DNA from 3 places in the Sporomusa intestinalis genome. Region 1 is predicted to be linked to each of the others. Evidence: riboswitches for the same ligand, from Rfam matches in the RefSeq annotation. Region 1 holds a riboswitch; each other region holds the start of a gene.
What was found. A riboswitch is a leader RNA that binds a small molecule or an ion and turns the genes downstream of it on or off. The one in region 1 is predicted to bind cyclic di-AMP.

Region 1 (4,224 bases):
GGCTTTCCCGGCGGCCGGGGCCAGAAAGCTGGGCTGGACCCAGGTGCCCCTATTCGGCACGCAGGAGCTGGAGTGTCCGGAGGCGCTGCCGCTTTGTATCCGGGTATTAATTCTTCTGAATACAGACACCCGCCAGTCGGATATCAGACATGTTTATCTGCATGGGGCGATAAACTTGCGCCAGGACATGAAGCTATAATACGGCTGCTGTAAAGCCTGCTTTGTCAAACGACCAAGCAGGCTTTAATAATTACCTCCCGGAAGTAAAATGCTATTAAAATACAGGAATTTTATTGCAAACAGGGGCTGACAGTGCAATAATAGATGAGTGGCAACAGGGAGGGAAGGGTATGGAACTGAGTAAGCAATTGATTTCCATTGTTGTACCGGTATTCAATGAACAGGAGAATATTGATAACTTTTACCAGGAAGTTGTTAAACATATGGCGCCGCTGGCCTATTCTTTGGAGCTGATCTTTATTGATGACGGCTCGAGTGATGCCACGCCCCTGATTTTAGAGCGGTTGGCGCAGGCGGACGGGCGGGTGCGGGCTTTGATTATGGCCCGGAATTTCGGCCATCAGGTGGCCTTGACCTGTGGGTTGGATTATGCCAGAGGCCAGGCTGTCATTACCATGGATGGCGATATGCAGCATCCGCCGGACATGATTCCGCGGCTGATTGCGGAATGGGAAAACGGTTTTGAGGTGGTGCAAACAGTCAGGATTACCACCGAAGGCGTTTCCTGGTTTAAAAGCCTGACTTCAGGCCTGTTCTATAAACTGATGAATGTGATGTCCAATGTACGGGTAACTGAGGGCGGGTCTGATTTTCGTTTACTGGACAGAAAAGTGGTGGACAGCTTCTGCCGGTTCCGGGAACGGGCCCGGTTTATTCGCGGCATGATCAGTGCGATCGGCTACCGGCAGACTTATATAGAATTTGTTGCCCCCAGGCGATTTGCCGGGAGGTCCAAATTTTCCCTGCGCCGCATGCTGCATTTTGCGCTTGACGGTATTACCGCCTATTCCAAAACCCCGCTGCGCATTGCTTTTTATGTGGGTATTGCCATGGGCTTTGCCAGTATTATTCTGACGCTGCAGGTCCTGTACATCCGGTTGTTTACCAATGAAGCTGTTCCCGGCTGGACAACAATTACTGCCAGTATTTTGCTGCTGGGCGGTTTGCAGCTGTCCGGCATCGGGATTATTGGCGAATATATCGGGCGAATCTTTGAAGAGGTAAAACAGCGGCCCCTTTACTGGCTGCGGGCGGAGATCACGCGGCCAGAAGAAAACGACGAGAGGTAAATGCTGGGCAAATAACTTATTTTTTTTGCCTAATTATTGTAAAAAAAACGCAATTTTGGGCAGGAATTTTTAAATTTAAACAGAATATAACATGGGTGAGCGTATAGAAAGCCGAATCCAGCTCCAGTACGGGGGAACCAACTTATGGGGTGAAACCGGAGAGATTTTCCGGTAGGGTGCCTGCAACCCTAACCCGGCAGCTAACCTCGGAGGCCAGCGAGAGGAGAAACAGTTTGCACAAGTTTTTTGGGTTCATTGTCGCTTTTTGTCTCTTTTTCGGAACCACTGCTTTCGCCTTTGCTTCTGGTACTTATGAAGCCGGCGATCAGGGCGAAGAAGTAGCCGCAATTCAGTCCCAGCTTAACAGCCTTGGCTTTAATGCCGGTGCAGCTGATGGTGATTTCGGCGACGCGACGGTCAGCGCCGTGAAGGCTTTCCAGAAGGCCCGTGGCCTTGAAGTCGATGGCGTAATCGGACCGCAAACCTACCGGGCTCTGATGGGGCGGGATATCCCTGTCAGCCGTGATTCTTCCACCACTTCGGTACGGCGGATTATTCAGACCTCTATGCGCTATACAGGTGTGCCGTATGTCTTTGGTGGGACAAGCCCTAATGGATTCGATTGTTCGGGTTTTACACGTTATGTTTTTGCTCAGAGCGGTGTTTATTTGCCGCGAATGGCTGATGAACAGTTTGCAGTTGGGCGGACCGTATCGTACAACAGGCTCCAGCCGGGTGATCTGGTGTTCTTCAGCACTTACGCTGCCGGGGCATCCCACAGTGGCATCTATCTTGGTGACGGCAAGTTTATTAGTGCTACGTCCAGCCGCGGTGTTGCTATTGACCGCATGAACAGTAGTTACTGGGGACCGCGCTATGTCGGTGCCCGCAGGGTGATGTAAACTGACAGCAGGGAAGGCTTTAGCAGCCTTCCCCTTTTATTTACCAAAGACTTGTGTTTTCTGAATCGATTTTCCACACCAGAAGTAGTTGTCCGATTATTGCGGTGGAGATATGCTATGTTAAGTTTTTACTGGCGAAAATTCATCATTCCCTATTGGCTGCTGGCTGCAACGGCGATAGTTTGTTTTGTTATCGCCACTGCTGCCGGCCTCGCGGCCCCGTTGGTAGTAAAACTGTTGATTGACGATGCCCTGGCGGGCGGCAGTATTGCCTTCCTGCATTTTATTACAGCCGGAATTATCCTGCTTTATCTGATCCGCGGTTTGTTCTTTTATGGCTATGGTTATGGTATGGCTAAAGCCGGTAACAAAATGCTGGCCAGACTGCGCGCCGATATGTTTCATAAACTGCAGTCACTGGATTATGCCTACTATATGAAGACGCCTTCGGGAGAGATTGTTTCATTATTTACCAATGATCTTTTGTTTATCCAACAGGCAGTTACAACGGGGATTCCCGACGTTATTGTCGAGTCCCTTAACCTGCTGGCCATTATGGCTATCATGATTTATTTTGACTGGGAGCTGGCAATGGTTACTTTTGCCACTTTGCCCTTCATTATTGTGGCCATCAGTTGTTTCAATCATAAAATAGGCCGCCTGGGAGCACTTGTGGAACATCACCTGGCTAAAGTGACGGCCATTATTCAACAGTCGGTCGTAGCGGTTATGATTGTGCAGAGTTATGCCCGCGAAGAGTATGAGTACCGAAAATTTAGCAGCAAGCTCCGGCTGGCTGCTGCTGATTTGCTGAAAGCCCAGCGGTTAAGCGCGATGCTGGTGCCGCTGGTTGAATTTCTGGCCGCTATTGGCCTAACCGTTATTGTCTGGTACGGCGGGCGGGAGGTTATCCGCGGCGACCTTACCATCGGCGGCATGTTTGCCTTTCTTGTTTACATTATCAATGTACCGGCGCCTGTCGGCAAAATTAGTCAGGGCCTGACCCAGCTTAAACTGGGATTGGTCGCCTGGGAACGGATTAGCCGGCTGCTGAACGAACAGCGGCCGGCAGTGGCGGACGGCCGGCTGGAACTGGCTCAGGCGCGGGGGCTGGTAGAATTCAGGCGTGTTACCTTTGCCTACCGGCACGGGCAGCCGGTGCTGAACAATATTAACGTGACAGCGCGCCCGGGCGAGGTAATTGCCATTGTGGGGCCGAGCGGGGCCGGGAAATCATCTTTTGCCAACCTGCTGCTGCGATTTTATGACCCGGAGAGCGGAGCCATCCTGCTGGACGGTATTGATATCAGGGACCTTACATTCAGTTCCCTGCGCAGACATATTGGTTTTATTCAGCAAGAGCCGGTATTATTTAACATGTCCATCCGGGAAAACATTCGTTATGGCCGGCCTGCAGCCACCGTGAGCCAGGTTGATCAGGCAGCCAGGCTTGCCAACGCCTATGAATTTATTCAGGCGTTGCCGGCAGGCTATGATACTATGGCCGGTGAATTAGGCGGCAGCCTTTCCGGCGGTCAGCGGCAGCGCATCGCAATTGCCCGGGCCATTATCACCGAGCCGGCCATATTGCTCCTGGATGAGCCGACTGCGGCCCTTGACGCCCATACGGAAAAGCTGGTGATGGCTGCGATCAGGCAGGCCGGAACCGGGCGCACCACTTTTATTATCACCCACCGTATGTCCACCATCATGGCCTCTGACCGGGTTCTGTACTTAACAGGCGGCACGATAGCCGAAACCGGCACCCATCAGGAGCTTATCGCTCAGGGAGGGGCCTATGCCCGGGCCTATGAGCTTGGTAAACTGCGCATAAGTGAGTAAAATAATGGTAATAATCATAACACCATCCTGCGGCCGGTCTTTATTGGGAGAGTATAGATTGGTCGCTGTATTTTTTCATAGCCTTGGCTTAAAACTGCCGGCAGGAATTGACAGATGCCAGTAAGGCTGATAACATCTAGCTAGGAATATTCTTATGTAGAGTATCCGCA
Region 2 (4,224 bases), 400 kb from region 1:
ACTGTATTCACTGGCTGGAGGGCTCTTGCAACATATTCAGAAAAGAACTGTCTCAATACGATTAACCCCGAAACAGCGCTGTGTAGCGCTGTTTTTAAAGAACAGGAAGGATATGAAATGAAAAAAGCCCTGGGTTGGCTGGCGGTCCTGACACTTATTATCCTAATGTACCTGTGGCAGCCGGAATTTTTTCAGCAGGCGTACGGTATTATCGAAAAGGGTGATATTGCCGCTTTGGCTGAATACCTTCGCTCCTTTGGTGCCGGCGCTGTCCTTGTTACGCTTATTTTATTTGTTGTCATGACCTTTACCATTGTTTTTCCGTTTATGATTCTTTCCGGGGCAGCCGGTATTGTTTTCGGGTTGTTTTGGGGTATCATGATTTCCTGGGCGGGCGAAGTTCTCGGGGCCATAGCCATGTTTGTCTTTGCCCGTTACTGCTTTCGCTCGTTAGTCGAACGCTCGATTAAGAAAAGCTGCTATTTAAAGCAGATAGACGACTATAGTGCCGCCAATGGCTTCAAGGCGCTATTGCTTGCCAGGCTGCTGCCCTTAGCCCCGTCAGGAATTATTACCGCCGTGGCCGCAATCAGCAGGATTTCCTGCAAGGACTTCCTACTAGCCACAGGGATCGGCAAACTGCCGCCGGTAATCATCAAGGTCTTACTGGGTCATGATCTGGTGTTTGCCGGTGAAAATAGTATACGGCTTATGCTTATTATCACTTTGGTGGCTGCACTCTACGGTGGCCTGTGGTGGCGCAAGGCGCGAAAGAAACGCCAGTGCAAATAATATAAACGGGCACAACGCCGGTGTGCCCGTTACAGGTAGCTTTTAAGAATTAATCTCCTCTTGCCTGCAGGTATCAACTTGCTCAACCACCAGCGACACATGGCCAACTGCTGATACAATACTGCCTAAGGGGATAATTGAGGTACCACTGATGCCTGACGGCACAGACAAAGCGATGTTGGTGGCGCGCACCTCGAAAGTTGAAATTTCATTGGTATTCCCGCAGAGTGATGTTGTATCCAGGACCTGTAGCGCGGCCACACCAAAACTGGCGGTTTGGGTACTGAAAAGGGCACCAATCGTAAACCCTAGCTGGCCAAGAGATTGTGTTACACGGGCAATCGGGCCGCCATCTTTCAAAATTTCAAATTGAGCCTGGGCAAAGCCGGGGGTGCTTAAGACAACGCTCACAGTCGGTATTATTGGTGTAAAGGTTACGCTCCAGTTGATGACGGCTCGTACCAGATAGGCGTCCCGGCGTGTAGGTACAGTAATCGAGCATAGGCTTACGGTGCCGTTAGCAGGCAGGGTCGTCGTGAAGGGCGGCGTATCAATAGCATTAATTTCGCACCCGTAAACTCTTTCAATATCTTTTAAGGTAGCCATAAAAATCCTCCTTTTTTTTTTCATGATCGTGGAACTCTATTGTATCGTATGCTACATAGTATGAATTAGTGATAGAGAGTTCCGAAGTCATATAATCTCTATTCATTCAGCAGGGATTATATGTATGTATGGCGAAAATAAAAACTATAAATAACCAGGAGGGATAACTATGCCCATTGTACAAATCGACATGTTAGAAGGCCGGTCCCTGGAGCAAAAACGGGAATTAGTTAAAAAGGTAACTGAAGCGATTGTGGAAACAGCCAAATGCCCGCCGGAAGCGGTAACCATTGTCTTACGCGAGGCTCCAACCCAACATATTGCCAAAGCTGGCGTATTAGCAGCAGATAGATAAGCATTAGGCCATTTCGTGAGGAAATGGCCTAATTTCCTAATAATATTTAAAAGGTGGTGACTCAGCTGATATGGTGCCGCTTCAATTCGCCCTTGAACTGGAAACTGCGCTAAATAATCAGCTTGCAATACTGGCAGCCCATACCGGATCATTGCCGGCAATGACGCTGGTTAATACGTTCCAGGAAAAGTTCTATGCTTTACTCACTGTTGCCAGTACTGTAGATATTGATATTGCCAGGTACCCGGTTGTCGAAGCAGCCGAACTCCTGGGCAGTGACTCGGACTGGCAGCAGTTCACAGCCCAGGCCAAGCCTGGGACCGATCCGGTAAACCTGCCGGCCCTGACAGCCCTCTGGTCTATATACACTCTAATAGACCGCTCGGCCCAGTATTACCAGCAGGCGGCCGCCAATAACGCCCATCCGGCGGCCAGACTGTTTTTTCATTCCTTAGCCGAAACCAAAAAAATATTGCGGGGACGCTTGGCCGGTATTATTCAATCCTCAGTGAACTATTATTGGGGGCAACTCGGCTTTGCCCCGTTTATGCTGGGTAAAGAATTATAACCGGGAACAGGGGCTGCAAAACTGCAGCCTCTTTATTTTTTACAGGCCTTTCTTTAAAACCATGCATTACCGGGCATATGCCCAAAAAACAAAGATAAGAGTCGTTATTTACTAATAAACAAACTTATGTCAACTTGCTTTACCCCCAAAAATCATGTACACTATCGACAAGCCGAATTTCCTTATTAAGAGGAAAATGGGGGACCCATTTTGGGGGTGAATCCGCGCTATGCGGTAGGGATTTCCCTTTGTCCCGAACCCGTCAGCTAACCTCGTAGGCTTTAGAAAGGGGTATCTAAATGAAAAACATCCAAAAAATTGTGTACAGCACCGGCGCGCTGGCTGTTCTGGCTGCCACTCTCTGGCTGTCACCAGTTTCCGCTGCCCTGGGCGACCAGACCCTCAAGCCAGGTATGGAAGGCCAGGATGTCCGGGAGCTTCAGGGCCGGCTCAATGATTTAGGCTATAACCTTGCAGTTGATGGCATATATGGTGACAGCACCGAGCAAGCGGTTACAGAACTCCAGCAGGCGAAAAATATTAATGCCGACGGTATTGCCGGGCAGGCCACCTTGCAAATTCTGGTGGGCAATCGGGGAACAGAGGTATCACGCGGCAGTGCGCCCGAACGTTACAAAGCCGTGCTCGACATCAAAGCTACGGCTTATGCTCCCGGTCCGCACGACAATGGCCAATGGGGCAATCTGACCTATATGGGCACACAGATACGCCCAGGTGTCATTGCGGTTGACCCCCGGGTAATTCCCCTTGGCTCAAGGGTATATATCCAGTTTGCTGACGGCAGCGGCATGTATGGCATAGCCGAAGACACCGGTGGGGCAATTAAAGGCAACCGCATCGACATCGCCATGGTCTCTGTAGCTAAGGCTTATGATTTTGGCGTCCAACAAGTTAAAGTATATGTTCTTGGTTAACAGCAATGCCTGGTGCATACCAGGCATTGTTTTATTTTTTTTATTCAAGACATGAAAAATGGTAGATTTGGTAACTTTATTTATGTTATTATAGTGAGAAATACCTATTAGATGTGTTTTAGTACCTTACTAGTGAAAGGAGTTTAGTCAATGTTCGACAACAAATTCGGTCCTGAAGGGTTAACTTTTGATGATGTGTTGCTTGTTCCGGCAAAATCGGAAGTACTGCCCAGGGAAGTGGAAGTATCTACATATTTGACTAAAAATATCAAGCTCAACATTCCCATTATCAGTTCAGGAATGGATACCGTTACCGAAGCCCGGATGGCGATTGCCATGGCCCGCGAAGGCGGCATCGGGGTAATCCATAAAAATATGCCGATCGCCCGCCAGGCCAACGAAATTGATAAAGTCAAACGGTCTGAGCATGGTATTATTGTTGACCCCATATTCCTGTCGCCTAACAATACACTCCAGGATGCCCACGACCTTATGGAAAAATACCGGATCTCAGGGGTTCCTGTTACCACCAATAATAAACTGGTGGGAATACTGACCAACCGGGACTTGCGTTTTGAAACTGATCTTAGCCGTAAAATATCCGACTGTATGACCAGAGAGCATCTTATCACCGCCCATGTCGGCACTTCGCTGGAAGAAGCCAAAGCCATCTTGCGCGAACACCGGATTGAAAAGCTGCCGCTGCTTGATTCTGAAGGCAACTTGAAAGGCCTCATTACCATTAAAGATATTGAAAAAGCTCAAAAATATCCAAACTCAGCCAAAGACGGCAAAGGCCGGCTGCTGGTAGCTGCCGCAGTCGGGGTCGGATCAGACATGATGGAGCGGGTGGAGGCTATTGTCGGCGCTAAAGTTGATGTAATTGTCGTGGATACTGCCCATGGTCATTCCCGGGGGGTTCTTGATTCAGTGCGAAAGATTAAAGACACCTTTCCCACGATTGACCT
Region 3 (4,224 bases), 2.6 Mb from region 1:
ATTCGGAAATATTCCTGTTCCGTCGGCCCTGATACCCCAAAATATCGATAACGCCGCCGAAATCTGGCGCTATAAAAAAGACGGCACAGCGGGCTGGCAGCGTGTGTATAAAGCACCGGCCGCACCGTTAATCATTGGCTTTCGCTACATGATCACCTACAATAATGTCCTGTATGCCGGCGCGCTTACACCGTCAAGCCCGGAATTGTTAATCCTAAAATCCACAGACGGCGAAACCTGGACGCTCCTGGACGCCAATATTCAGGGCTATGCAACCAGCGCCATTGCCATCCACCAGGGACGGCTGTATATGGGGGCCCAGCCGCTAACCGGCGTTGCCGAAGCCCGGTTATTTACCACAACGGATCCGGAACTTGGCTGGGAAGAAGTGAATCTCGCCGGCGGTCCTAACGGCAATCCCCGGGGTAATATTGACCTGCTGCTAAGTTATAACGACCAACTCTATGTGGCCACAGCCCTGCCGACAGGCTTTGAACTTTGGCGGACCAACAATACGTCACCGCAGGTAAACGACTGGAAGCTGGTTGTCGATAAAGGCGCCGGCGATGCCCGCAATGAACACCCCTGGTCGCTGGCGGTCTTTAAAGATCATATCTATATTGGTACAGCCATGGAAGCGGCGATTCTAAGCCTCAATCCGGGCGACCAGATTGTAGCCCCCAAGGGCTTTGATGTCATCCGGATTGCGCCCGATGACAGCTGGGAATTGGTTGTAGGGGGAATCCCGGTCAGTCCCACAGAACCTGTCACCGGCACGCGCGGCCTGCCGTTAAGCGGCTACCCTTCCGGCTTTGGCGATCTGACCAATGGCTACTGCTGGCAGATCCAGGCTTTTGACGACAAGCTTTATCTGGGCACCTGGAGCTGGAATAATCTGCTGCCTCAGCTTATCTCCGTGATTCCTGATATCGTGGAAACACTGCTGCCTGCCAATCCAGCAGGCACTATGACCCGCTTTCTTAGATATATCTTCTCCGCTTATCTGGTTAATGCGCTGTATGTTATCGGCTACAGATCACTTGGCTGTGATCTCTGGGAATCCAATGACGGCATTCTCTGGCTGCCGGTGTCTCTAAATGGTTTGGGTAATCCCTATAATTATGGTGTAAGAAAATTATTTGCCGGGGCAGATCAAAAACTATACCTGGGGACGGCAAACCCGTTCCAGGGCTGCGAAGTCTGGGTAAAAACCGCTCAATAATAATAGTGAGCAAAACAGACCTGCAATAATAGTGAGCAAAACAGACCTGCCGCGCCAGGCACAAACGCAAGCAGCTTTCCCTGATCAGGGAAAGCTGTTTTACTCACTATACGTCCTGTATATACTAAACAGATTGCTGCAAGTCTTCAGCAAGAGGCAGGGGTGGCCAAGCTAATATACAGGAATATTCTGCCTGAACATCTCGGCTATGATCGTTTCCATCGCGTACATGCCCGGCGGCTTGCCTATCAGAAAATTCACGGCAAAGATAGCGCCCTGGCCAAAGGCTGCCCGGCTAATGCTTTCATGGGACAGCCGGATCGTCTGGTTCGGCATGCCAAAGATAATTTCATGGCGGCCGACAATACCGCCGACGCGGATAGAATTCAGATGCTCCTCCACATTAAGGTTAAGCACATTGGCAATTCTTTTCGCCGTTCCCGATACCTCTTTTTTCCCCTTAAAATGCTCCTCAACAATCTCAATGTCCGCATGGGGCGCTATTTTTTGCAAAATTTGCGCCGCAACCATCAATACATTAATCCCTAACGTAATATTAGGAGAATAAAGTACTGGCGCAAATTCTGCATAGGATTTCAGCACTTCCTGCGCTTCCTGCTCATATTGGGAAATGGCGGAAATTATGGGTATTCCCGCCTGTGCCGCTTTGGCGTATTGGTATACACCGGATGAGTCTGAAAAATCCACCAGCGCATCCACTGGCCTTTCTCTAAAAAAACTATCATCAATGTCATCAACAGAGAAAATCTCCCCGGCATCAAACTCATGCCCCAGCAGCCGGCTGGCATATTTTTGATGATCAGCATCACCTTTACGAACTACCCAAGCCAGCGTAAATAAGTTGTCCTGCAAAAATTCATTAGCAACCACTTTACCTGTTTTCCCAAAACCGAAAATGCCAATCCTTGTTTTCCCCATCATACTCCTCCTTAAAACTGTAGTTTGTTCTTTTTCTACCCTCATCCTGCATGTTGATAGAAATTTCAAAACCAGCTTTGAGAAGGATTCTCAAAGGTATTTGTTAGCCTTTGAGAGCGGCAGGACAATAACATCCTTCTCTTTCAACGCCTACGAGGTTAGCTGACGGATTCGGGCAGAAAGAAATTCGCCCTACCTGCTTGCACAGGATTCACCCCAAAGATGGTTCCCCCGCTTCCAATTACATGAAACTCGGCGATTGCCTTTTAACAGAAAACACAGGTTTATGTTTAATAATACCTTATTTTCCTTTTATTTACAACTCCTAAGTGACAGCAGGCCCCGGAATTGTCTGCAGGACCCGACTGGCAACTTTACACCTTCCCCTAAAGCATATCATTAATAACGACGATTTACAAGACGAAACCACCGTCCCCGTGTCAGCATAAATTAAAAACTCCTGCACTTGGCCTGCATACAGGAGTTTAGAAAATGTTTTTTACCGGGAATACATTTAAAGCAGGCCGTAAGCCTCCATCTCAGCCCGGAGCAACGCCAGGTTTTCCTCACTGATTTCTGTTAACGGCATCCGGCACTGGCCGGCTTTGTACCCCAGCAGCCTGACCGCGGCTTTAATCGGAATCGGGTTTACCTCGCTAAACAAGGCTTTGATCAGATTAAGGGTTTGCAGCTGCAGCCTGATGGCACCGGCAAGGTCTCCCTGGATAAATTTCATGACCATAGCGTGAGTATCCCGGGGGATAATATTGGCCATCACCGAAATAACCCCCTTCCCCCCCAGTGACAATACCGGCAGGACCATGTTATCGTCACCTGAATACACGGTAAAACCCTCACCACATAAATTTACCACATCACCTACCTGCCCCAGGTTACATTCTTTAACCGCAATAATATTGTCTATTTCCGCCAGGGCTTTTATCGTCTCGGGATTCAGATTAAGGTTGGTTCTACTGGGTACATTGTACAGAATTAACGGAATGCCCACACTGTCGGCAATAAGCTTAAAATGGCCATACAGTCCCTTTTGCGTGGCCTTATTATAATAGGGCGTAACTGACAACAACCCGTCGGCGCCAACCGCTTCGGCGGCCTTCGACAGCTCGATGGCATGGCGGGTATCATTACTGCCGGTACCGGCAATAACCGGTACCCGTTTGTTAATTGCCTGTACGGCAAATTTAATCGCGGCAATATGTTCGTCATCAGGCATTGTTGAGGCTTCGCCGGTAGTGCCACAGACAATAATGGCATCTGACCCGCCCTGAATCTGAAACTCAATCAGTTCTGTGAAAGCCTGATAATCAATGCCGCTGTGGGCAAAAGGAGTTACAATCGCTACGCCGGAGCCGATAAATAATGGTTTCTTCATTAGTCTAACCGCCTTTATTTATATTTTAACATTAGCTCTTCCCGCTATCATAATATCAATATTCCCATCCCGGTATAAGAAATCCTGCCGCTCAGCCTGGAATTTAAAATATATCTGCCGCTTCTGCCGGCAGCGACCTAGAGTGAAATGTTTTCTTTTACCCTATTGACAAAAAACCGTTGTCCTGTGATAATGAATAATAAATAAACAATATCCCCCGTACAACGCCCATTAACAAACAAAACTGTAAACAAATCAGGCTTTGCGGGAGAAATTGTTTAATTACAGCAGTACAAGTAATGATTGGGATGAAAGCAACAGGACAAACACTGCAGAGAGCCGGCGGCTGGTGCAAGCCGGTGTGTGACTGTGGCCGTTACCTCGCCCATGAACTCTCCTGTTGACTTGTATACATTGTGAAGTATACAACAGACAGGGGCGCCGCCCGGCGTTAAAGAGGCTGTCCGCTTCCCGGCGGCCATAAAGAGTACAATGTAGGGTGGTACCGCGCATTCGCCCCTACTGGCAGAGAGTTCTGCCAGTAGGGGCTTCAGCTTTTCTTAAGGGGGTTGAGGACAGTTAGTGGTAATCGGACCGTAGCTGAAGCAGTTTAAAATAAAAAGCAAAGGTGGAGGATTGGTATGTTTACTATGCGCAATAAGTTCAAAAA

Region 2: another riboswitch for cyclic di-AMP. It lies ahead of ACZ481_RS12130 (peptidoglycan-binding protein); the one in region 1 lies ahead of ACZ481_RS09955 (C40 family peptidase).
Region 3: another riboswitch for cyclic di-AMP. It lies ahead of ACZ481_RS23790 (4-hydroxy-tetrahydrodipicolinate reductase); the one in region 1 lies ahead of ACZ481_RS09955 (C40 family peptidase).

What each region holds. Positions count from the first base shown of each region.
Region 1 covers NZ_AP042390.1:2,190,758-2,194,981, forward strand. The annotation lists gene aroH (chorismate mutase) at 1-199, shown strand, start outside; gene ACZ481_RS09950 (glycosyltransferase family 2 protein) at 351-1,310, shown strand; cyclic di-AMP (ydaO/yuaA leader) riboswitch at 1,410-1,540, shown strand; gene ACZ481_RS09955 (C40 family peptidase) at 1,544-2,212, shown strand; gene ACZ481_RS09960 (ABC transporter ATP-binding protein) at 2,330-4,054, shown strand.
Region 2 covers NZ_AP042390.1:2,589,733-2,593,956, reverse strand. The annotation lists gene ACZ481_RS12155 (hypothetical protein) at 1-65, shown strand, start outside; gene ACZ481_RS12150 (TVP38/TMEM64 family protein) at 118-792, shown strand; gene ACZ481_RS12145 (hypothetical protein) at 835-1,398, opposite strand; gene ACZ481_RS12140 (2-hydroxymuconate tautomerase) at 1,568-1,753, shown strand; gene ACZ481_RS12135 (hypothetical protein) at 1,824-2,321, shown strand; cyclic di-AMP (ydaO/yuaA leader) riboswitch at 2,482-2,617, shown strand; gene ACZ481_RS12130 (peptidoglycan-binding protein) at 2,621-3,256, shown strand; gene guaB (IMP dehydrogenase) at 3,407-4,224, shown strand, end outside.
Region 3 covers NZ_AP042390.1:5,114,917-5,119,140, forward strand. The annotation lists gene ACZ481_RS23785 (beta propeller repeat protein) at 1-1,222, shown strand, start outside; gene ACZ481_RS23790 (4-hydroxy-tetrahydrodipicolinate reductase) at 1,394-2,164, opposite strand; cyclic di-AMP (ydaO/yuaA leader) riboswitch at 2,295-2,429, opposite strand; gene dapA (4-hydroxy-tetrahydrodipicolinate synthase) at 2,676-3,554, opposite strand; gene ACZ481_RS23800 (ABC transporter substrate-binding protein) at 4,196-4,224, shown strand, end outside.